2 linked regions of the Aromatoleum petrolei genome follow. The protein of the gene in region 2 interacts with the protein of the main gene of each other region in a pairwise test. Links are inferred from orthologs where the notes say so. Each region holds a gene or a part of one and is shown on either strand. Other genes may lie near its edges.

The links.
Region 1: the proteins of ribD (region 2) and accC interact in binary tests that used the Escherichia coli proteins (3 or more experiments, as listed by UniProt). The link is inferred for Aromatoleum petrolei from one-to-one orthologs.

What each region holds. Positions count from the first base shown.
Region 1 is NZ_CP059560.1:1,834,471-1,845,680, reverse strand. Bases 8,249-11,123 are described here. They hold accC (acetyl-CoA carboxylase biotin carboxylase subunit), read right to left. Parts: upstream 10,430-11,123; coding sequence 9,068-10,429; downstream 8,249-9,067. Other genes in these bases: aroQ (type II 3-dehydroquinate dehydratase), read right to left, coding at 10,943-11,123; accB (acetyl-CoA carboxylase biotin carboxyl carrier protein), read right to left, coding at 10,440-10,889; prmA (50S ribosomal protein L11 methyltransferase), read right to left, coding at 8,249-9,048. Also shown: ToN1_RS08480 (polysaccharide biosynthesis protein), read left to right, coding at 108-2,018; ToN1_RS08475 (symmetrical bis(5'-nucleosyl)-tetraphosphatase), read left to right, coding at 2,170-2,967; ToN1_RS08470 (lysophospholipid acyltransferase family protein), read right to left, coding at 3,011-3,751; ToN1_RS08465 (GNAT family N-acetyltransferase), read right to left, coding at 3,847-4,605; ToN1_RS08460 (HIT family protein), read left to right, coding at 4,724-5,134; ToN1_RS08455 (carbohydrate kinase family protein), read left to right, coding at 5,189-6,124; ToN1_RS08450 (outer membrane lipoprotein), read left to right, coding at 6,118-6,594; ToN1_RS08445 (diacylglycerol kinase), read right to left, coding at 6,611-7,003; ToN1_RS08440 (zinc-ribbon and DUF3426 domain-containing protein), read right to left, coding at 7,022-8,140; more of prmA, read right to left, coding at 8,140-8,248; more of aroQ, read right to left, coding at 11,124-11,210. UniProt on the Escherichia coli protein: This protein is a component of the acetyl coenzyme A carboxylase complex; first, biotin carboxylase catalyzes the carboxylation of the carrier protein and then the transcarboxylase transfers the carboxyl group to form malonyl-CoA.
Region 2 is NZ_CP059560.1:3,779,628-3,790,951, forward strand. What follows is about bases 5,780-8,768. They hold ribD (bifunctional diaminohydroxyphosphoribosylaminopyrimidine deaminase/5-amino-6-(5-phosphoribosylamino)uracil reductase RibD), read right to left. Parts: upstream 7,827-8,768; coding sequence 6,732-7,826; downstream 5,780-6,731. Other genes in these bases: ToN1_RS17205 (hypothetical protein), read left to right, coding at 5,780-5,896; ToN1_RS17210 (HesA/MoeB/ThiF family protein), read left to right, coding at 5,961-6,719; nrdR (transcriptional regulator NrdR), read right to left, coding at 7,807-8,322; glyA (serine hydroxymethyltransferase), read right to left, coding at 8,421-8,768. Also shown: ToN1_RS17165 (SH3 domain-containing protein), read right to left, coding at 1-25; protein-export chaperone SecB, read right to left, coding at 31-498; grxC (glutaredoxin 3), read right to left, coding at 546-806; ToN1_RS17180 (rhodanese-like domain-containing protein), read right to left, coding at 809-1,225; ToN1_RS17185 (ArsR/SmtB family transcription factor), read right to left, coding at 1,299-1,628; gpmA (2,3-diphosphoglycerate-dependent phosphoglycerate mutase), read left to right, coding at 1,789-2,538; ToN1_RS17195 (murein hydrolase activator EnvC family protein), read left to right, coding at 2,553-3,971; ToN1_RS17200 (S41 family peptidase), read left to right, coding at 4,016-5,413; more of ToN1_RS17205, read left to right, coding at 5,444-5,779; more of glyA, read right to left, coding at 8,769-9,671; ToN1_RS17230 (histidine phosphatase family protein), read right to left, coding at 9,785-10,456; ToN1_RS17235 (TRAP transporter large permease), read right to left, coding at 10,423-11,324. UniProt on the Escherichia coli protein: Converts 2,5-diamino-6-(ribosylamino)-4(3h)-pyrimidinone 5'-phosphate into 5-amino-6-(ribosylamino)-2,4(1h,3h)-pyrimidinedione 5'-phosphate.

The sequences.
Region 1 (11,210 bases), 2.0 Mb from region 2 along the record:
CAGTCGCTCCGCCCCGCTGATTCTGCTTCAATGCAACCTGAGATGCGTGTCTCCTCAGTCGGGTGCACGCGTGGCTGACAACTGTCGAACAAGAAGACTCTTCTCATATGATGTCGCCCACGGAATCGATGCATAGGTCCTTACGCTCCCTGCTGGTGTTTCTTTTCGACCTGTTCGCCGTCGTGGTGGCGTGGGTCGGTGGGCTCCTGATCCGCTTTAACTTCGAGTGGCCTGCGGAATACGAACAGCCATTACTTCTGGGGCTTGGGGTTTTGGTGGCGACGCAGGCTGTGGCGTGTCGTTGGGCCGGGCTGTACCGCGGAATGTGGGTGTTCGCGAGCCTGCCTGATCTGAAGCGGGTGCTGACGGCGGTCGCGTTGTCTGCGCTGGTGCTGGTGGTGCTTGTTGCGCTCGACCGCGGCAATCCTGGGATTCCCCGCTCGCTGATGCTCGTGTATCCGGTCCTGTTGCTTGTGGTGATGGGAGGTGGCCGGGCCGCATGGCGTATGTGGAAGGAGCATCATCTGTACGGCGGGCTGATCGCACAGGGGAAGCCCGTGGTCGTGGTCGGAGCGGGGGCCGGAGGCCTGATGCTTGTCCGCGCGCTTGAGCGTAGCGCCGATTGGCGCGTGGTCGCGCTGGTTGATGACGACCGTTCCAAGTGGGGACTGGAGCTTTGTGGTCATTCCGTGGCTGGGTCGGTCGACGAACTTCCTGATGTTCTCGCCGATCACCGGGCGAAGCATGTGATTCTCGCAATGCCCTCGGCAGCCAGCGATGTCCTGCGCCGTGCGACGGATCTTGCCGTCCGTGCTGGTGCCCACGTCTTTACCGTTCCGGGCCTCGAGGATCTGATGAGTGGGCGGGTTGCGATCAACGCCATGCGGCCGGTTGCGATCGAGGATCTGCTTGGGCGCGCACCCGTGCGTATCGATGCTGCGCACGTCCAGGCGATGCTCACCGGCAAGACGGTACTGGTGACGGGAGCAGGGGGCTCGATCGGGAGTGAATTGTGCCGACAGTTGGCGCGTTTTGCTCCGGCGCGGTTGGTGTTGTTCGAAGCGAGTGAGTTTGCCCTATACACGATCGAGCAGTGGTTCACGCTGCATCGGCCGGAGGTCGAGATCGTTTGCTTGGCGGGTGACGTTAAGGATACGGCGCGGCTTGATGAGCTATTTGCAGCCTGGCGCCCACATGCAGTCTTCCACGCGGCGGCCTACAAGCACGTACCGCTAATGGAAGTTCGCAATGCTTGGCAGGCAGTGCGCAATAACGTACTTGGAACCCTGCGGGTGGCTGAGCATGCGCAGCGTTATGGCGCTGAACGTTTTGTGCTGATCTCGACCGACAAGGCGGTGAACCCGACGAATGTGATGGGGGCGACGAAGCGCCTTGCCGAGATGGCATGCGAGGCGCTGCATTCGCGGGGCGGAGTAACTCAGATCGAGATGGTGCGCTTCGGCAATGTGCTCGGCAGTACCGGGAGCGTGATTCCCAAGTTCCAGGAGCAGATCGCACGCGGTGGTCCGGTGACGGTGACGCACCCCGACATCAACCGCTACTTCATGTCTATCCCCGAGGCGGCCCAACTCGTGCTGCAAGCCGCGGCGATGGGGCAGGGGGGGGAGGTGTTCGTACTCGACATGGGCGAGCCGGTAAAAATCGTCGATCTCGCGCGCAACATGATCCGGTTGTCGGGTTACTCGGAAAACGACATCCGGATAGAGTTCTCGGGCCTTAGGCCTGGCGAGAAGTTGTATGAGGAATTACTCGCGGATTCTGAAGTGACACGCGAAACGCCACATCCGAAGTTGCGCATCGCGCGGTCGAGGTCGGTTGCGGCGAGCTTCCTGGCCGAGCTCAATGCGTGGCTCGCACAGCCCGGACCGGTGACCGATGACGACGTGCGCCGGGGGTTGTTGCGGTGGGTTCCGGAGTACGTCCCGATGGGAGGGCGTCCTTCCTTGCGCATCGTAGAGAGCGAGAGCAAATTGGCGCGCGCCGGCGACCGGGCGTAATTGCGGGCGCGACTTCGGCCGCGAACAGAGCCCCGTCACTTGACCGCATGCCGATTCGCGGCCGAAGCCGCCCCTACAAGATAGAATGCCAGGATCTCATTTGGGTTGTGGCGCCGCCGTTCCGTGATACCGGTGAAGCGCCAAGTATGCGATGGCGATTTACGCGGTAGGTGACATTCAGGGGTGTTACTCGGTGCTTCAGCGCCTGCTGGAGCGGATTGCATTCGACCCTGCTGTCGATCGCCTGTGGGTGGTCGGCGATATGGTGAACCGTGGACCGGAGTCGGTGCAGACGCTGCGCTTCCTGCGCGAACTGGGCGACGCTGCCACGGTCGTGCTGGGCAATCACGATCTTTACCTGCTGATGGTCGGTGCGGGCCACAAGCGGCTCGATGACGACGACACCTTGTTCCAGGTGCTGGAGGCACCCGATCGCGACGAACTGCTGGCGTGGGTGGCGAGCCGCCCCTTGGCGCATGTCGAGGGCGAGTTCGCAATGGTGCATGCGGGCATGCTCCCCGGCTGGACGATTTCGCGGGCGCTGCAGCTCGCGGTCGAAGTGGGCGAGGTGCTGGCGGGGCCGGCGGCGAACGATCTGCTGCTGCACCTGGGTGGCAACGAGCCAGAAACCTGGTCGGACGAATTCGTGGGCTGGGATCGCTATCGGGTGATCGTGAATGCGCTGACACGGATGCGTTTCTGTACGGCCGACGGTCGTATGGCGCTGCAGGCGAAGGGGCCGCCGATGAAGGCTCCCATCGGGACGATGCCGTGGTTTCAGGTTCCGGGACGGCGGAGCACTACTCATACCATCGTTTGCGGACACTGGTCGGCTTTGGGGTTTTACCGCACGCCCGGTCTCATCGCTCTCGATTCGGGCTGCGTGTGGGGCGGAAAACTCACCGCCGTGCGGCTCGAGGATGGTGCGGTGTTTCAGGTGCAGGCTTAGCCTGCGAGCAATCGCAGCAGCTCATTGTTGTGGCGCGGGGGCGTCAGGTGATCGTGGCTGGCTGCTCGAGCCCCGAGCCTTCGTCAGCCCCCGCTTGTTCGGGCTTACCCTCAGCGATGCCGGTGGCCCCCATGATCGCCTCGCGCGCGGCGTTCGCGAGTTCGCGACGGTGGACGCCCTGGCTGTCGAGCGACGCTCCCACGTGCAGTCCGGCGACGAGTCCTTGCGTGGCGATGATGTTCGCGATGCACTGTCCCAGAGTGAGATCGCCGTCGTAGGCGGCAGCGCGGGACGGAGAGCCGTCCGGGTGGTGATACGAGATCGCCATCGGCTGGATAGCGTGGCCCGATTCGATCGCCGGCTGCAGCAGGGCAGCGTGGAAGTGCAGGACATGGCTGCCGTCGGTGGTCGTGCCTTCGGGAAACAGTGCGACGTTGCGTCCTGCGTCGAGCAGGGCGCCGATCTCGGCGTTGACGATCTTTGCGTGGCCGCGGCTGCCGCGTCGCAGGAACACGGTCTCGTTCTTCGCGGCGAGCCAGCCTATGAGCGGCCAGGCGCGTACCTCGGCTTTGGAGACGAAGGCGGACGGCGCGATTGCGTTGATGACGAAGATGTCGAGCCACGAGATGTGGTTGGCGACGAGCATGCAGCTAGGCTGCACCGCTACACCCCTCGTTCGCAGTTCGATGCCGAGGATGGCAAGCAGGTGTTGCGACCAGCGCCCGCGCAGCTGGCGGTGTGTGGACTTCTCGGTCAGCGGATAGACCGTCAGGACCGTCAGCAAACCTTGGGCGATGTGCAGGGCGAGCCGCAGGTAGCGCCAGGACCGGACGATGCGTCCGGTCGTCGGTCGGGCGGCAGGGGGCGGGGCAGTGGGATTCAGTCTTTGCGTCCCATGAAGTGTTTGGCGTAACGGCCGTCCACCTTGGTCATCGGCATCAGGATGGGTAGGTCGGCGGTGTTGAAGTCGGGGTCCCATGCAGGTTCGCCGCAGATCCACGCGCCGGCGCGCAGGTATCCCTTGATCAGCGGCGGCGCTTCGCCCGGCAGGTCCGAGCGCAGGTGTTCGAGCGGCAGCGGACAGCGCGGGAACACGCGGTATTCGAGCGGCGAGGCGTGTTCTTCCTTGAGCCGATTGTACAGGCTCGCAGCGATGTGTCCGCCGTCGGCCATGCTGATGGAGGCGCAGCCGATCAGGTAGTCGTAGCCATTCTCCTGCATGTAGCGGGCGAGGCCGCCCCACAGGAGGGCGATGACGGCGCCGCTGCGATAGTCGGCGTCGATGCAGGAGCGGCCGATCTCCACGATGCGGCTGCGCAGGTGGTGCAGGCGGGTGAGATCGAATTCGTTTTCCGAGTAGTAGCCGCCGACCTTGCGCGCGGCGGCAGGCGAGAGGATGCGATAGGTGCCGACGATGCGCCCCGCGGACTCGTCGCGCACGATCAGGTGCTCGCAGTAGGGGTCGTAGATGTCGCGATCGACGCCCGGGGTGCGGCTCGGCAGGCGGGCGCCCATTTCGTCGGCGAAGACACGGTAGCGCAGTTTCTGGGCTTCGAGGATTTCGGTTTCGCAGCCGGCGAGCCCGACGTGCAGGTTGCGGGTGCGGCGTTCCGCGGTATGCGCCTGTTTCTGAAGCATGGCTTTCATCCTTGTTCTGGCGTGTGGCATGCATTGTTGAAATGCTGCGTTGCGGCGCCATGACGAGGACGTTACGATGGGGTGACGAAATCGGATTCCGTCCGTTTGGGGAGATTCAATGGAAAACTGTGTGTTCTGCCGTATCGTGAAAAGTGAACTGCCTGCTTCGAAGGTGTTCGAGGACGAGTCGACGCTGGTGTTCATGGATTTGCAGTCGGTGAATCCCGGGCACATGCTGGTGGCCGTGAAGCCGCATCGCGCGAATATCTACGAACTCGACGACGAGCTGGCCGGCGCAGCTTTCCGTACCGCGGCCCGCATGGCGCGTGCGGTGAAGTCGGTGTTCGGCTGCGAGGGCGTGACCTTGCTGCAGGCGAACGAGAAGGCCGGGGCCCAGACGGTGTTCCACTTCCACATCCACGTTGTGCCGCGCTGGGAGGGTGACGGGATGGGGCTGGCGTGGCCGGCGAAGAATCCCGCGCGCGAGGCCCTGGAGGAGGCGGCGGCAAAGCTCCGGGCGGCGCTGTAGGGGCGATGGCTCCGCACCCTATAATGGCGGAATTTTTCCGACCCGGGTTCCCGAATGTCCATCCTCGTCTGCGGCTCCATGGCTTACGACACGATCATGGTTTTTCATGATCGCTTCAAGCGCCACATCCTTCCTGAACAGATCCACATCCTGAATGTGTCCTTTCTCGTGCCCGACATGCGGCGCGAGTTCGGCGGATGCGCCGGCAACATCGCCTACAACCTGAAACTGCTGGGGGCCGATCCGCTGATCATGGCGACGGTGGGGGATGACGCCGAGCCGTATCGCCAGCGCCTGCAGCGCCTCGGGCTGCGCCAGGATCACGTGAGGCAGGTGCCGGAGAGCTTCACCGCGCAGGCCTTCATCACCACCGATCTCGACGACAACCAGATCACGGCTTTCCACCCCGGCGCGATGAACCACTCGCATCTCAACCGGGTGCAGGACGCGAACGGGGTGAGGCTCGGCATCGTGTCGCCGGACGGTCGCGACGGCATGCTCAACCATGTCGCGCAGTTCGCCGATGCGGGCGTTCCTTTCGTGTTCGATCCGGGCCAGGGCATGCCGCTCTTTTCGGGCGAGGAGTTGCTCCAGTGCTTGAACCAGGCCACCTATTGCACGGTCAATGATTACGAAGCGCGTCTGCTGTGCGAGCGTACCGGGCGTTCCCTGGAGCAGTTGGCGGAAAGTGTCGAGGCGCTGGTCGTGACGCTGGGGCCCGAGGGCTCGCGCATCTATGCGGAAGGACGGTGCGTCGAGATTCCCTGCGTGCCACCCGACGAAGTGGTTGACCCGACCGGTTGTGGCGATGCCTATCGGGCTGGTCTGCTGTACGGAATTGCAGAAGGTTACGATTGGACGCGGACTGGCCGCTTGGCGTCGTTGATGGGATCGATCAAGATCGCCAGTCGCGGGGGGCAGAATCATGCGCCGGATCGCGTGGCGATCGGCGCGCGTTATGCAAAGGCGTTTGGAGAGGCAATATGGTGAGGAGTACGAGGCAGCGTGCCGCTGTGGCGGTATTGGCGGTGACGGTGTTGGGGTTCGGACTGGGCGGTTGTGCGTCCGGACTGGGTGGTGAGACTTACTCGCGCGGCGAGGCGCGTCGGGCGATGACGGTGCAGTACGGCGTTGTCGAATCGGTTCGCTACGTGAAGCTCGAGGGAACCAAGACGCCGATCGGCGCGCTCGGCGGGGCGGCGGTCGGCGGCATCGCGGGCAGCGGCATCGGGGAAGGACGTGGTGCCGCGATCGCGACGGTGATCGGCGCGGTCGCCGGCGGCCTTGCGGGCTCCGCGATCGAGGAAGGCGCGACGCGCTCCCAGGGCGTCGAGGTCACCGTCCGGCTGGAGAACAATCAGCTCATGGCGGTCGTTCAGGACGACAAGGGCGAGGATTTCCGTGCCGGCGACTCGGTGCGCGTGGTGCGCGACGGCTCGACGACGCGCGTGACGCGCTGAGCGCCCCCGCAGGGGATCAGCCGAGCAGGACCAGTCCCCACACGCAGGCCAGATTGACGAGCGCGAGAAGGACGGCGGCGCTGCCGATGTCCTTCGCCCGCTTGGCGAGCAGGTGGTGTTCGAGGGAAACCCGGTCCACCGTCGCTTCGATCGCCGAGTTGATCAACTCCACGATCATCAGGAACAGGACGCTGCCAATGAGCAAGGCCTTGCCCGCACCGCTGACGGGCATGAACAGGGCGAGCGGGATGAGGACTGCGGCGAGGATGCATTCCTGACGGAAAGCGTCTTCGTGCTTGAAGGCCGCACGCAGTCCGTCGAGCGAGTAGCGCAGGGCGTTGAACAGTCGGGTGAGCCCGGTCTTGCCCTTGAACGGGCTTTCGTGATGCTCGCGGTGCGGCTGGGTCATGGAGGCGTCGCGTGAGGGTCAGGGGTAGAAGGCGTAGATCCGGTATCCGGTCGCGCCCAGTCCATCCGCGGCAAAGGGCAGCGTGACGGCAATGTCGCGTCCGGCGGCGAATCCCTGTGCGAGATCGGCGCCCGGGAACCATTCCTGCGGTGCAAGTGTGCGCCTTACGAGAGGACGGTCGCGCGCGTCGGTCAGCGTGAGTTCGAGGTGCGGCCAGGCCAGCGGATGGGGCGCGCGGTTGCGGATCGTCGCGTTCAGTACGAAGCGGGCGGCCTTGCCGGGCTCGGACTGCAGGTCGGAGGATTCGACGCTGATCAGGCCGGCAATGCGCGGCAGTTCAACGGTGCAGCCCAGGGCGTGGCACGCCTTCACCAGCGCGGGGCGCACGGACGGCCATTCTCGCGCGATATCGGCGCGGAATAGATACAGAAACTGTGCCGCGAGCATGCCGATCAGCAGCCCGATGGCAAGGCCCGTGAGGCCGCGGCGGGCAGGGGGCGTCGGCGGTGCGTAGTCGGCAAGCTCGTCCGCGGAATCCGTCCGTGTGTCGGTGGGCGCGGGCGGGGGGGGCTCTTCGGTGGCGAGATCTTCTTCAGGGCACAGGGGTGTCGGGATGCCCGGTTCGATCCGGTCCGGTGACGTGGAACTGCGCATCCCGTTGTCGGGAGCCGCTTCCCCCGCAGGTTCCGCTTCCTCCCCAAGCTCGGTATCGCGCCAGAACGGGCCCTGGGTGTGCAGGTCGGGCGCGCGGGCGGCTTCGTCGATCGGGCCCTCGGGTTCGGGCTCCGGCCTTTCAGGTTCGGTCGGAGCGGGCGTGTGTTCCTCGGGCTCCTGTCGCCGCTCGTTTGAGTCGCGCAGGGTCGCACGCTGCGGGACGAGCGCGTCGGGCAATTCGAAGTCGAGCTGGTCCGAGAGCGTGTCTGCCGCCTTGTCTTCCAGTACGAAGAAGCGATCGGAGCGGTCCGGTGCGGGTTCGGGCGACCTGGACGACGCAGGAGGGACGGTCTCCTCGATCAGGTTGTCCAGTGCGTCGAACGGCACCAGGCAGCTGCCGCAGCGCACCTGCCCGTGGTGTGCGCGCAACTGCTCGCTCCGCACCCGGAATACCGTGTGGCAGGCCGGGCAGCGGGCGAGCATCAGTCCTTGCCGGCCCCGGTGGCGGGCCGGGAGCCTTCCAGTCGCGCCCAGCCCTCGTGAGTTGCGCCGACGCGCAGTGCGATGAAGGGGGCGTAAGCGGCGATGACCTGATCGGTCTGGGTGTCGAGCACGCCTGACAGCGCGATGCGACCGCCGGGCGCCACGCGCGCAGACAGCAGCGGGGCGAGCACACACAGCGGGTTCGTCAGGATGTTGGCGACGACGACGTCGAACTGCGCGTCGAGCGTGTCGCGCGAATGTTGCAGGCGCATCGTCACAGCATTGCGCTCGGCATTGTCGCGCGCGGCTTCGAGGGCCTTGTCGTCGATGTCGATGCCCAGCACGTCGGCGGCACCCAGCTTCGCCGCAGCGATGCCGAGGATGCCCGAGCCGCAGCCGTAATCGAGCACGCTGGCGCCGGGCGCGACCGCATCGCACAGCCATTCGAGGCACAGGCGCGTGGTCGGGTGCGAACCGGTGCCGAAGGCCATGCCGGGGTCGAGCTCGATGTTTATCGCGTCCGGATTGGGCGCGGTATGCCAGGAAGGTACAATCCACATCTGGTCGGTGATGCGGATCGGGTCGAACTGGCTTTGCGTGAGCTGCACCCAGTTCTGTTCCGCGACTTCTTCCAGGGTGAAGGGCGGTACCGCGTCGAAACCTGCGTCGGCGGCCGCCTGTGCCAGGGCGACCGTGAGGTCGGCGTCGGCGCTGAACAGCGCGATCACGCGGCTATGGTCCCACAGGCCCACCGGGTGATGGCCCGGCTCGCCGAACTGCGGTTTTTCCGCCTCGGTGCCGGCGTCGGCGTCCTCGATGCTGATGGACAGCGCGCCGGCCTCCATCAGCGCCTCGGACAGAGCATCGGCCTTGTTCGCCTCGGCCTGCAGGGTCACGGAAATCCACATGCGCAGCGGCTCCGGCTAGTCAGCTCTTCTTGACTTCGTTGCGATCGGCCAGCTTGTGCTCCAGGTAGTGGATGCTGGTGCCGCCTTCGATGAAGCGCGCGTCGAGCATCAGTTCCTGGTGCAGCGGCACGTTCGTCTTGATGCCTTCGACGGCCATTTCCGACAGCGCGATGCGCATGCGGCGGATCGCCTGCTCGCGCGTGTCGCCGTAGGCGATCAGCTTGCCGATCATCGAGTCGTAGTGCGGCGGGATCGTGTAGCCGTTGTAGACGTGCGAGTCGACGCGGATGCCCGGGCCACCCGGTGTGTGCCAGTTGGTGATCTTGCCGGGGCAGGGGGTGAACTTGAACGGATCCTCGGCGTTGATCCGGCACTCGATCGAATGGCCGCGGAAGTGGATGTCCTTCTGGCCGAACCACAGCTTCTCGTTGGCCGCGATGCGGATCTGGGCCTGCACGATGTCGATGCCGGTGATCAGCTCGGTGACCGGGTGTTCGACCTGCACGCGCGTGTTCATCTCGATGAAGTAGAACTCGCCGTTTTCAAACAGGAACTCGAAGGTGCCGGCGCCGCGGTAGCCGATCTTGCGGCAGGCCTCGGCGCAGCGCTCGCCGACCTTGGCGATGGCCTTGCGGTCGATGCCGGGGGCGGGGGCTTCCTCGATGACCTTCTGGTGGCGGCGCTGCATCGAGCAGTCGCGCTCGCCCAGATACACGGCATTGCCGTGTTCGTCGGCGAGCACCTGAATCTCGACATGGCGCGGATTTTCGAGGAACTTCTCCATGTAAACGACGGGATTGCCGAACGCAGCCTGCGCCTCGGCACGGGTCGTTGCGACCGCGTTCAGCAGGGCCGCCTCGGTGTGCACCACGCGCATGCCGCGCCCGCCGCCGCCGCCGGCCGCCTTGATGATTACGGGGTAGCCGACGGCGCGCGCGATCTTGACGATTTCCTTCGATTCTTCCGGCAGTGCGCCGTCGGAGCCGGGCACGCAGGGTACACCGGCCGCTTTCATTGCATCCTTGGCGCTGACTTTGTCGCCCATCAGGCGGATCGTTTCCGCGCGCGGGCCGATGAAGGCAAAGCCGGATTGCTCCACGCGTTCGGCGAAGTCGGCATTCTCCGAGAGGAAGCCGTAGCCTGGGTGGATCGCCTCGGCGTCGGTGACTTCAGCCGCCGAGATGATGGCCGGGACGTTGAGATAGCTCTGTGCCGACGCGGCGGGGCCGATGCACACCGATTCGTCGGCGAGCTTCACGTACTTGGCTTCGGTGTCCGCGACCGAGTGAACGGCGACGGTGCGGATGCCGAGTTCGCGGCAGGCGCGAAGAACGCGAAGGGCAATCTCCCCCCGGTTTGCGATCAGGATTTTTTCGAACATGGCGTGCCGATCAGGCAATGACGAACAGCGGCTGGCCGTACTCGACCGGCTGGCCGTTCTCGACCAGGATCGCCTTGACCGTGCCGGTGAACTCCGACTCGATCTCGTTCATGAGCTTCATCGCCTCGATGATGCACAGCCGGTCGCCCGTGGCGACACTCTGGCCGATGTCGACCAGCGGTTTTGCGCCCGGTGCCGTTGCGCGGTAGAAGGTGCCGACCATCGGCGACTTGACGATGTTGCCCTCGGGCAGGGCATCGGCGACAGGCGCGACGACCACGTTGGTCGCAGGGGCGGCAGCGGGGGCCGCCATCGGTGCTGCGGCCAGATAGGCAGGTGCCGTGGGCGCGGCGATGTGCTTGGCGATGCGTACTTTTTCTTCGCCCTCGGTGACCTCCAGTTCGGAAATGCCCGATTCCTGGACGAGGTCGATCAGTTTCTTCAGCTTGCGCAGATCCATGCTGTTCTCCGGACTATGCGGCGCCCTGCGGGGCCGCCAGAGGGGTTTTGTGTTTAACTTTTCCGCAGTTGCGTGAGGGCGAATTCGAGTGCGGCCATGTAGCCGTATGCGCCCAGTCCGCAGATCACGCCGATGGCGCGATCGGAAAAATAGGAGTGATGCCGGAAGGGTTCCCGCGCGTGGATGTTCGACAGGTGCACTTCCACGTAGGGAATCGCCACCGCGGCCAGCGCATCGCGCAGGGCGACGCTGGTGTGCGTGTAGCCGGCCGGGTTGATGATGATGTAGTCCACCGCTTCCGCCGCCGCTGCCTGGATGCGG
Region 2 (11,324 bases):
CGATGCGGTGGAGCAGGGTGCGCATGGCGTTTACTGGATCGGCAGTTCGCCCGGTTCGCGGGCTTCGGATTGCTGCTGCTGCGCCTGGTACAGCGCCTCGAAATTGACCGGGGCGAGCACCACGGGCTGGAAGCCGGCACGCGTGACCGCGTCCGAGATCGCCTCGCGCGCATACGGGAAGAGGATGTTCGGGCAGCCGATCATCGTAACCGGTTCGAGGTCGCCCTCGGGAATGTTGCGGATCTGGAAGATGCCGGCCTGGGCAACCTCGATGAGGAACACCGTGCGTTCGTCGGCGAGCTTGGCCGAGACGGTGACCGTCAGCGTGATTTCGTAGACGCCCTCGTCGACGCCGCTCGCCTCGGTGCGCAACTGCACGTTGATCTGGGGATTCTCGCGCTCGAGGAAGATGCGCGGGGCGTTGGGCACTTCCAGCGAGAGATCCTTCACATACAGCTTTTCGATGGAGAAGACGGGGGCTTGAGCGTTTTCGGACATGTCGGTGCCTGAAGAATGGTTTGAAAAGGGTGAAAGGGGAAGGGGGCTCAGGCCTGCAGCAGCGCGTCGAGCTTGCCCTGGTGTTCGAGTTCGTAGAGATCGTCGCAGCCGCCGACGTGCGTGTCGCCGATGAAGATCTGCGGAACGGTGCGGCGACCGGTGAGCTCGATCATTTCGTCACGGCGCACGGGATCCTGGTCGACCCGGATCTTCTCGATGTCCTGCACCCCCTTGCGCCGCAGCAGTTGTTCGGCGCGTACGCAGTAGGGGCACACCGCCGTGGCGTACATGCGGATCTTAGCGTGCATCGTCATTTCCTCTTGCGGCTGAGCGGCTGGCCCGCCTTCTCCCATTCGGCGACGCCACCGCGCAGGTTGAACAGCTTCTCGAAACCGGCCTTCTTCAGGGTGGCGAGGGCGGCCGCGGAGCGGTTGCCCGTGGCGCAGCACAGGATGATGGGGCGGTCCTTGAACTTTTCCAGTTCGCTGCTGCGGCGCTCGAGTTCGGCGAGCGGGATATGGCGTGCGTTGGGGATGTGTCCGCCGGCGAATTCGCCCTGGTCGCGGACGTCGATGAGCTGGGCGTCCTCGCGGTTGATCAGAAGGGTCGCCTCGACGGGCGAAAGCTGCGACTTGTCGCCCTGGCTGCGCGCGAGGTCGAACAGCAGCCATGCGCCGCTTGCGGCCGCGAGTGCGGCCCAGTACCAGTTTTGCTGCAGGAATTCCACGTAGATTTACTCCGTTTGCTTTTCTTGTGCTCTGGCGGCTCGTGTGTGGCAGGGGGCGCCGCCGGCCCGGCGGTCAGTTGCGGCCGGGCTGGTCGTTGCAAAACACTTCGCGCATCAGGGCGATGAGCTGAAGCGTGCGTTGGTCGCAGATGCGGTAATAGACGCGGTTGGCATCCTTGCGGGTCTGCAGCACGGCCTTGTCGCGCAGGATCGCGAGATGCTGGGAGATGTTGCTCTGCGAGGTGCCGACCGCCTCGACGATGTCCTGGACGCACACCTCGTTTCCGCCCAGCACGCACAGGATCTTCAGGCGCAGCGGGTGCGCGATGGCCTTGAGCGCGCGCGCAGCGGTTTCGATGTGCTCGTGCTTGTCGATGAGGTCGATGATGGTCTTGGTGTCCACGATGGCGGGAAGTGCAGATCAGGCGACTAGTATAAAATACCGCGGCCCGTAAAAGCGCGCCATCGGTGCCTTGGTGCGCAGTCTGCCCGTCTCGGGCATCCGCGCGGCAACTGCCGGGGGCGTCGGTCCTTTTCGCTCCCAACACATCCTCTGAGCGCTCATGTACAGAATCGTTCTGCTCCGTCACGGCGAATCGACCTGGAACACGGAAAACCGTTTCACCGGCTGGGCCGATATCGAGCTCACCGCGAAGGGCGTCGACGAGGCTCGCGCTGCCGGCCGGCTGCTCAGGCGCGCGGGGTGCGCCTTCGACCTCGCCTTCACCTCGGTGCTCAAGCGTGCCAACAAGACGCTCAACCTGGTGCTCGAGGAGCTCGATGCTTTGTGGTTGCCGGTGGAGCACTCGTGGCGCCTGAACGAACGCAGTTACGGCGCCTTGCAGGGCCAGAGCAAGGCCGAAACCGCCGCCCGCTTTGGCGAGGAGCAGGTGCACGCATGGCGCCGCTCGTACGATGCCACCCCGCCCGCACTGGCCGAAGGCGACGAGCGCCTGACGATGAACGATCCGCGCTACGCGTCCTTGCCGCGCGCACAGTTTCCCCGCGCCGAATCGCTGAAGGATACGGTGGTTCGGTTGGTGCCGTACTGGGAGACCGTCATCGTTCCGCAGATACTGGCCGGCCGTCGCGTCATGATCGTCGCGCACGGCAACAGCTTGCGCGCCCTCGTGAAGCACCTCGACAGGCGCGCCGACGAAGACGTCGCCGGCCTCGAGATCCCGATGGCGCAGCCGCTGGTCTATGAGCTGGATGCCAATCTGCGTCCGATCAAGAGCTACGCCCTGGCCGACGACGATCTCGTGCATGCCGGGCAGGCTGGCGCGGCTGCCCCGGGCAGGATCGGAAGCTGAGAGCGCAATTGCCGATGAACGGACTCTTGTGGCAGCGTGGCCTGCGTCTCGTGCTGGCCACGGGCGTGCTGCTGGCGGGTGCCGTCGTGCACGCTGCCGACGCGCCGGACGTGGCGCAGAAGCGCTCCGACCTCGAAGAGGTGCGCCAGCGCATCCGCGAGCTGCAGAAGGAGATCGCCGATACCGAGGAATCCCGCTCCAGCGCGTCGGAGGAACTCGCCGAGGCCGAGCGGGCGGTCTCGCGGGTGCAGCGCGAGCTGCAGCAAGTCGCGTCGAACCGTGCCGCGGCGGAGCGGAATCTCGCGGTGCTGGAGGCGGAGCGGCAGGCGGTCGAGGCGCGCATCGTCTCGCGACAGTCCGAACTCGCTGACTGGTTGCGCCGGCATTACGTGCATGGCGCGGCCGGCGGTGTCGCCCCCTTCCTGTCGACGCGCGACCCGAACCAGCTCGCGCGCGATGCCTACTATCTTGAACACCTCGGCAAGGCGCGCCTCGAACTGATCGAGACTCTGCGCAATGACCTGAGGGAAAAGAACCGGCTGGGCGAGGCAATCGTCGCGCGACGGGACCGGCTGGTCGCGCTCGAGGCCGAGCAGCAGGCGCGGCGCAAGGAACTCGAGGCCGTGCAGGCGCGCCGGAAGGAAGCCGTGGTCGGCCTTGCCGAGCAGTTGCGCACCCAGCGCAAGGAGGAACGGACGCTGCGCCAGGATCAGGAGCGCCTCGGGCGACTGGTCGCAGTGCTGGCCCGGCGTGCAGCCGAGCGCGAAGCGGCGCGCGCTGCCGCGGCGGCGAAGGCTGCCCGCGAGCAGGCAGCGCGTGAGCTCGCTGCGCGCGAAAGGGCCGCCCGGGAGCAGGCCGCGAGGAACGACTCCGCCCGCGACGGGGCTGCACCGTCTGCCGGCCCCGCCCTTGCCGGCAATGGAGCTGCTCGGGACGCCTCCCTGGAACAGCGGCAGACGCGGCCGCCGCCGGCGCGCTCCGAGCCCGTTGTCGGCGAGATCCGCCAGTCGGCCGGGCCGACCCCCACCGGCGTGAGCTTTGCGCAATTGCGCGGCAAGATGAGATTTCCCGTGCGCGGAGAACTCGTGGGGCGCTTCGGTGCTCCAAGGGCGGAAGGCGGAACGACGTGGCGCGGGGTGTTCATCCGTGCGGCGGGGGGCTCGCAGGTGCGCGCGGTGGCGGCTGGGGAGGTGGTCTTTTCGGATTGGCTGCGAGGGTATGGCAACCTCATCATCGTCGACCACGGCGGCGACTACCTGACCATCTACGGCAACAACGATGCGCTGCTCAAGGAACTGGGCGACAACATCGCCGGCGGCGACGCAATTGCGAGCGTGGGCGCCAGCGGAGGCGGCAGCGAATCAGGTTTATACTTTGAAATCCGCCATCGGGGGCAGCCGCTCGACCCCCTGAAGTGGGTGCAGGTCAATTAGATATTCCGGCGTGGGCCGGGCGATGTTTCCTCGATGGAGTGCTCATGCGCAACAAGCTTCAAAAAGCGGGACTGGTGATGACCGGCGTGGTGGCCGGCGTGCTGATCAGCCTCAATTTTTCCGCCAGTGCCGACAAGGCCACGCAGGCACCGCTGCCGGTGGAGGAGTTGCGCGCATTTGCCGACGTCTTCAATGCCATCAAGCAGGGCTACGTCGAGCCGGTCGAGGACAAGAAGCTCATCAATCACGCCATCAGCGGCATGCTGAGCGGGCTCGACCCCCATTCCGCCTATCTCGACGCCGAAGCCTACAAGGAACTGCAGGTCGGCACGCACGGCGAGTTCGGCGGCCTGGGCATCGAGGTCGGCATGGAAGATGGCTTCGTCAAGGTCATCTCGCCGATCGAGGACACGCCGGCCTATCGTGCCGGAGTGAAGGCGGGCGACCTCATCGTCAAGCTCGATGACACGCCGGTCAAGGGCATGAACCTGAACGATGCGGTCAAGCGTATGCGCGGCAAGCCCAAGACCGACATCACGCTGACGATCGCACGCAAGGGCGAGCCGAAACCCCTCGTGCTGAAGATCACCCGCGAGGTGATCAAGGTGCAGAGCGTCAAGTCCAAGGTCGTCGAGCCGGGCTACGGTTACCTGCGCGTCGCGCAGTTCCAGGAGAACACTGCGCAGTCCGTGGTCGAGCATCTCGGCAAGCTGTCGAAGGGCACGGAGCTGAAGGGCTTGGTCCTCGACCTGCGTAACGACCCGGGCGGCCTGCTGCACGGCGCGGTTGGCGTCGCGGCGGCCTTCCTGCCGAGCAATACGCTGGTGGTGTCCACCGACGGGCGTACCGAGGACGCGAAGCGCGAATATCGCGCGAGCCCCGAGGACTACCTGCGCGGCACGCGCGAGGATTTCCTCAAGTCCTTGCCCCAGGGCGCGCGCACGCTGCCGATGGTGGTGCTCGTGAATGCCGGTTCTGCGTCGGCGTCGGAGATCGTCGCCGGTGCGCTGCAGGATCACAAGCGCGCGGTGGTGATGGGCACCCAGACCTTCGGCAAGGGGTCCGTGCAGACCATCCTGCCGCTCAATGCCAGCACCGCGATCAAGCTGACCACCGCGCGCTATTACACGCCGAGCGGCCGTTCGATCCAGGCCAAGGGCATCGAGCCGGACATCGTCGTGGAGGAAAGCGCCAACGGGTCCTCGCGCCGTTTGCGCGAGGCCGACCTCGACGGGCACCTCGGCAACGACAAGGATCCGGATGCCGAACGCAAGCTCAAGGAGGCGCAGCAGCCGGCTGGCGAGGGCGGCAAGGCGCCGGGCGGAGACGACGAGGCGGCGTCGCCGCACCGTTTCGAATTCGCCGGCAAGGACGACTATCAGCTCGGGCAGGCGGTGAATCTTCTCAAAGGCCTGCAGATCGTCCAGAATAAAAAACAATGACCCGATAAGGGCGATTGAACGGGGGCAGGGATGCGCAGAGAAACCGCCTACAAACTGGCCGGCCGCCATCATGAGCATCCCGTGGCCGCGGCAGGGCTGTTCAAGGAGCGGGAAATCCGCTTCTCCGAGTACCCTCCCCGCCAGGCGGAGCAGGCGCTGCGCTCGCTGCGCCTGCTCAAGGGGCTGCATGCCGCGCCCCACGGGGACCGCGTGCATTCGATCGTCGTTTCCTATTCGGTGCTCGAGTTCTCGCTCGAGGCGCTGGAGGACGCGCTGAGCGATGCAGGATTCCACCTCGACAATTCCCTGTATGTGAAACTGACGCGCGCCGTCGTGTATTTCTGCGAGGAAACGCAGCGGCACAATGTCGAGTCTCCCGAGCGGCTGATCAAGAAGTCGAACGAGGTCTACGTGAAGGTGTACGAACACCACCTCCACGGCGACCACGACGACACGCCGCCGGAATTCCGCGAATACAAGTAAGCCCGATCACTCAGGGCGTTGATGTGCCGGCGTTGGGTCCGGCACCGTGTGGAAATTTGTGCCGATGAATGACGATCAGCTTCTCCGCTACAGCCGCCACATCCTGCTGCCGGAAATCGGTGTCGAGGGCCAGGAGGCGATCCTCGCCGCGCGCGTGCTCGTGGTGGGGGCGGGCGGGCTCGGCTCGCCGGCTGCGATGTATCTGGCCGCCGCGGGTGTCGGTACGCTGGTCCTGTGCGACGGCGACACCGTGGATCTCACCAACCTGCAGCGCCAGATCCTGCACAGCGCGGAGGGTGTCGGACGCCTGAAAGTCGAATCGGGGCGCGACACGCTGCTGCGCCTGAATCCGTTTGCCCGCGTCGAAACGGTGGCGGCGCGCCTGGAGGGGGATGCCCTCGATGCGCAGGTGGCGGCCGCCGACGTGGTGCTCGACTGCTCCGACAATTTCGCTACGCGTCATGCGATCAACCGCGCATGCGTGCGGCATCGCAAGCCGCTGGTGTCGGGTGCGGCGATCCGTTTCGACGGTCAGGTCTCGGTCTTCGATCTGCGCCAGGGCGAGAGCCCGTGCTACCACTGCCTGTTCCCCGAGGGGCAGGAGGTGGAGGAGATCCGCTGTGCGGTGATGGGGGTGTTCGCACCGCTGACCGGCATCATCGGCGCGACCCAGGCGGCAGAGGCGCTGAAACTGCTGGTCGGCTGCGGTACGACGCTGGATGGCCGACTGCTGCTGCTCGACGGCCTCGGCATGGAATGGCGCAGCGTGACGCTCGGACGGGATCCCGGCTGCGCCGTGTGCGCCGGCCGCGGCGACGCCTGAACGCCGCCTCGGTCAGTCCGCGCGCGGGCGGGCGATGATCCGCAGATCGTTGCCGATGCTGCGTACGTCGCGAAGATCGAGCCGCACCGCCTCGTCCAGGGCGGTAAGTTCGGGGAGGTTGAACAGCCCCTGTGCCGCGTCGCCGACAAGCATGGGCGCCATGTAAAGCAGCATCTCGTCGACGCAGCCTTCGCGCAGCAAGGATCCGTTGAGCTTGAAACCCGCTTCGGCGTGGACTTCGTTGCAGCCGCGACGCCCGAGTTCCTGCATCAGGGCCGGCAGATCCACCTTCCCGGTGGCGTCCGGCAGCACGACGACCTCGACGCCGCGCTCGGCGAGCGCGGCGACCTTCTCTTCGTCCGCGAAGGCGGCCGCGACGAGGCACTGTCCGCCCTGCAGGATCCTGGCCGAGAGCGGCACCTCCAGCCGCGCGTCGACGAGCACGCGCTGCGGTTGGCGTTCGCAGGGTACCGCGCGCACGTTGAGCTGCGGGTCGTCCCCGCGCACCGTGCCGATACCCGTGAGTACCGCGCACGCGCGCGCGCGCCAGCGATGGCCGTCGCGCCGGGCTGCCTCGCCGGTGATCCATTGGCTGGTGCCGTTGTTGAGCGCAGTCTTGCCGTCCAGGGTGCTCGCGGCCTTGAGGCGCAACCAGGGGCGTCCGCGCGTCATGCGCGAAATGAAACCGATGTTCAGTTCATGCGCCTGGTCGGCCATCAGGCCACTGCTCGCCGCGATGCCGGCTTCGTGCAGCATTGCGATGCCGCGGCCGGCGACGAGGGGGTTGGGATCCTCCATCGCCGCGACGACGCGCACGATCCCGGCGCGAATCAGCGCTTCGGCGCAGGGTGGCGTGCGGCCGTGGTGGGCGCAGGGTTCGAGGGTCACATAGGCGGTCGCGCCGCGTGCCGCGACGCCGGCGAGTTTGAGGGCCTCGATCTCGGCATGCGCCTCGCCGGCGCGCCGGTGCCAGCCCTCGCCGACGATCTCGCCGTCGCGCATCAGCACGCAGCCGACCCGCGGGTTCGGCGTCGTGGTCTCCAGGCCGCGCGCAGCGAGTTGCAGCGCACGGGCCATCGCGCGGTGGTCAGTTGCCGAAAAGGTCATTCTCGGTACCGGCGGGGTCGGGGCTTTCCTTGCGCGCGCGCTTCGGCCGCGTCTGCACCTCTCGAATCACTTCGGAGAATTCGTCGACGTCGGCGAAATTCCGATACACCGACGCGAAGCGGATGTAGGCGACCTTGTCGAGCTTCTTGAGCTCCTTCATCACGAGTTCGCCGATCTTCTCGCTCGGGACTTCCGTTTCGCCCATGGACAGGAGCTTTGCCTCGATGCGGTCGACCGAGGCTTCCAGGGCTTCCAGGGTTACGGGGCGCTTGCGCAGCGCGAGCTTCAGGCTGCTCGTGAGCTTGTCGTGGTCGAATTCGGTGCGCATGCCATTGCGCTTGATGATGTGCGGCATCTTGAGGTCGATGCGCTCGTAGGTCGTGAAGCGCTTGTCGCAATGGGCGCAGCGGCGCCGGCGACGGACGACCTCGCCGTCCTCGTTCTCGCGCGTGTCGGTAACCTGGGTGTTGGGGTCGCCGCAGAACGGACACTTCATGGTGTGTGTCGGCCTTTCTCAACTCGCACAAGAAAACGGGGTGCGCCGTGCAAGGACGGCACACCCCGCTTGTTCACGCAGGACTGGTCGTCTGCGGATTACTTTCCATATACCGGGTGCTTGGCGCACAGCTCGGCGACCTTGTCCCGCACGCGCGTGAGGACGGCTTCATCCTCGGGGGCGTCGAGTACGTCGGCGATCAGGTGTGCGATCTGTTCGGCTTCGATCTCGGTGAAGCCGCGCGTGGTCATGGCCGGCGACCCGATGCGGATGCCGGAAGTGACGAAGGGCTTCTCGGGATCCTTGGGGATCGCGTTCTTGTTCACGGTGATGTGCGCGGCGCCCAGTGCGGCCTCGGCAGCCTTGCCGGTGATGTTCTTCGCGCGCAGGTCGACGAGGAACACGTGGCTTTCGGTGCGGCCGGAGACGATGCGCAGGCCGCGCTCCTCGCCGAGGACGCGCGCCATCACGCGGGCGTTGGCGATGACCTGTTCCTGGTAGTTGCGGAACTGCGGCGTCAGCGCTTCCTTGAAGGCAACGGCCTTGCCGGCGATGACGTGCATCAGCGGGCCGCCCTGCAGGCCGGGGAAGATCGCGGAGTTGATGGCCTTCTCGTGCTCGGCCTTCATCAGGATGATGCCGCCGCGCGGGCCGCGCAGCGTCTTGTGCGTGGTGGAGGTGACGACGTCGGCGTGCGGTACCGGGTTCGGGTAGTAGCCCGCGGCGATGAGGCCGGCGTAGTGCGCCATGTCCACCCAGAAGATCGCGCCGATTTCCTTGGCGACCTTGGCGAAGCGCTCGAAGTCGATGCGCAGCGAGTAGGCGGAGGCGCCGGCGACGATGATGCGCGGCTTGTGCTCGCGGGCGAGGCGCTCCATCTGGTCGTAGTCGATCTCTTCCTTCTCGTTCAGGCCGTAGGCGACGACGTTGAACCACTTGCCCGACATGTTCAGCGGCATGCCGTGGGTGAGGTGGCCGCCTTCGGCGAGGCTCATGCCCATGATGGTGTCGCCAGGCTTGGCGAAAGCCATCAGCACGGCCTGGTTGGCCTGCGAGCCGGAGTTCGCTTGCACGTTCGCGGCGTCAGCGCCGAAGAGCTTCTTGAGGCGGTCGATTGCGACCTGCTCGACGACGTCCACGTGCTCGCAACCACCGTAGTAGCGCTTGCCCGGATAGCCTTCGGCGTACTTGTTGGTCAGCTGGGAACCCTGCGCTTCCATCACTGCGTTGGAAACGTAGTTTTCCGAGGCGATGAGTTCAATGTGGTCTTCCTGACGACGGTTTTCGGCCTGGATGGCAGTCCACAGTTCCGGGTCGACCTTGGCGAGGGTGTCTTGCGCAGAGAACATGAAACGGTCTCGAAGGGGTGATTAAAGGCGGATATTAGCACGCGCGGAGGGTGCGCATGAATCGCATCCCCCGGCAGCGCGGCGCGCCGGCGGGGGTGCGGGGATGCCCGGCTTCAGGCATTGGGCAACTCGTCGCGAGCGCTCTCGAGATGGCGTTTGTCGGCCCAGCTCACCAGATGCCAGCGCGTGCCGTCGTATTCGATCCAGTTGAGCGCGGCGTTCGGGATGGCGAAGTCGCGCGGAGCTTCGAGCGCCTTGCCGGCGGCGAGCCGATGGACGATGTCGAGCACGCCGCCGTGGGTGACGACGAGGATCTGCTCGCCTTGATGGCTCGCGGCGAAGTCGGTGAGCAGTCTCTCGATGCGGCCCGCGAATTCGGCCAGGCTTTCGCCGCCGCCCGGAAAGGTGAAGTGCGGGTCGCGCTGCTTGAAGCGGAGATAATCTTCGGGAAAGCGGGCCGCGGCCTCGGCGTAGGTGAGCCCCTGGAAGGCGCCGTAGTTGCGCTCGCGCAGGCGGTCGTGGAACTCGACCGCGGCTGCGCGATCGCGGGTGATGGCGGCGGCCGTCTGCCGCGCGCGTTGCAGGTCGCTGCAGTAGACGGCGGCGAAATGCACGGTGGCGAGGCCGGCCGCGGTGGCCGCCGCCTGGGCTTCGCCGGTGCGGTTGAGGGGCACGTCGAGGTGCCCCTGCAGCCGCATTTCCGCATTCCAGGCGGTTTCGCCGTGCCGCACCAGGCACAGGCGAGTGGACTTCACTTCCACGCGCCTCCGCCGCTCTCGCCCCATCCGCCGTCGCCGCCAGTCGGTTGCTGGATCTGGATGGTGTCGAGGTCGACCTTGGTCTTCTCGTCCAGTCCACCCGTCACGAGTCCGGGGAAGGCGATGATCAGGCCGACCATGACGATCTGGATGATCACGAAGGCCACCGAGCCGCGGTAGATGTCGCCGGTCTTGAATCCCTCGATGCGCTTGTTGGTGACGCGGTCGAGGTAGGCATTCGCGGGCGCAACGCTGCGCAGATAGAACAGCGCGAAGCCGAACGGCGGGGTCAGGAAGGAGGTCTGCAGGTTCATCGCGATGATGATACCGAACCAGATCAGGTCGATGCCCATCTTGTCGGCGACCGGCCCGAGCAGCGGCAGCAGGATGAAGGCAATCTCGAAGAAGTCGATGAAGCAGCCGAGGAAGAAGATCACCGTGTTCACGAACAGCAGGAAGCCGATCTGGCCGCCGGGCAGCTTGTCGAACAGGTGCTCGACCCAGATCTGGCCGTCTACCGCGGTGAACACGAAGCTGAAGATCGTCGAGCCCACGAGGATGAAGAGCACGAAGATCGACAGCCGCGAGGTCGATTCGAGGGCCTGCACCAAGGTCTTGAAGTCGAGGCGTTTGCGCGATGCGGCCATGATCATTGCGCCGACCGCGCCCATCGCGCCGCCTTCCGTGGGCGTCGCGACGCCGAGGAAGATCGTGCCGAGGACGAGGAAGATCAGGATCAGCGGCGGGATCAGGACGAAGGTGACGCGCTCGGCGATGCGCGAGAGTAGACCGAGCTTGAGACCCTTGTTTATGAGGGCGAGCACGAGCGCGAAGATCGTGCCGAAGGTCAGCGCGACGACGATCACTTCGTCGAGTGCCGGAGCGATGACGTCGG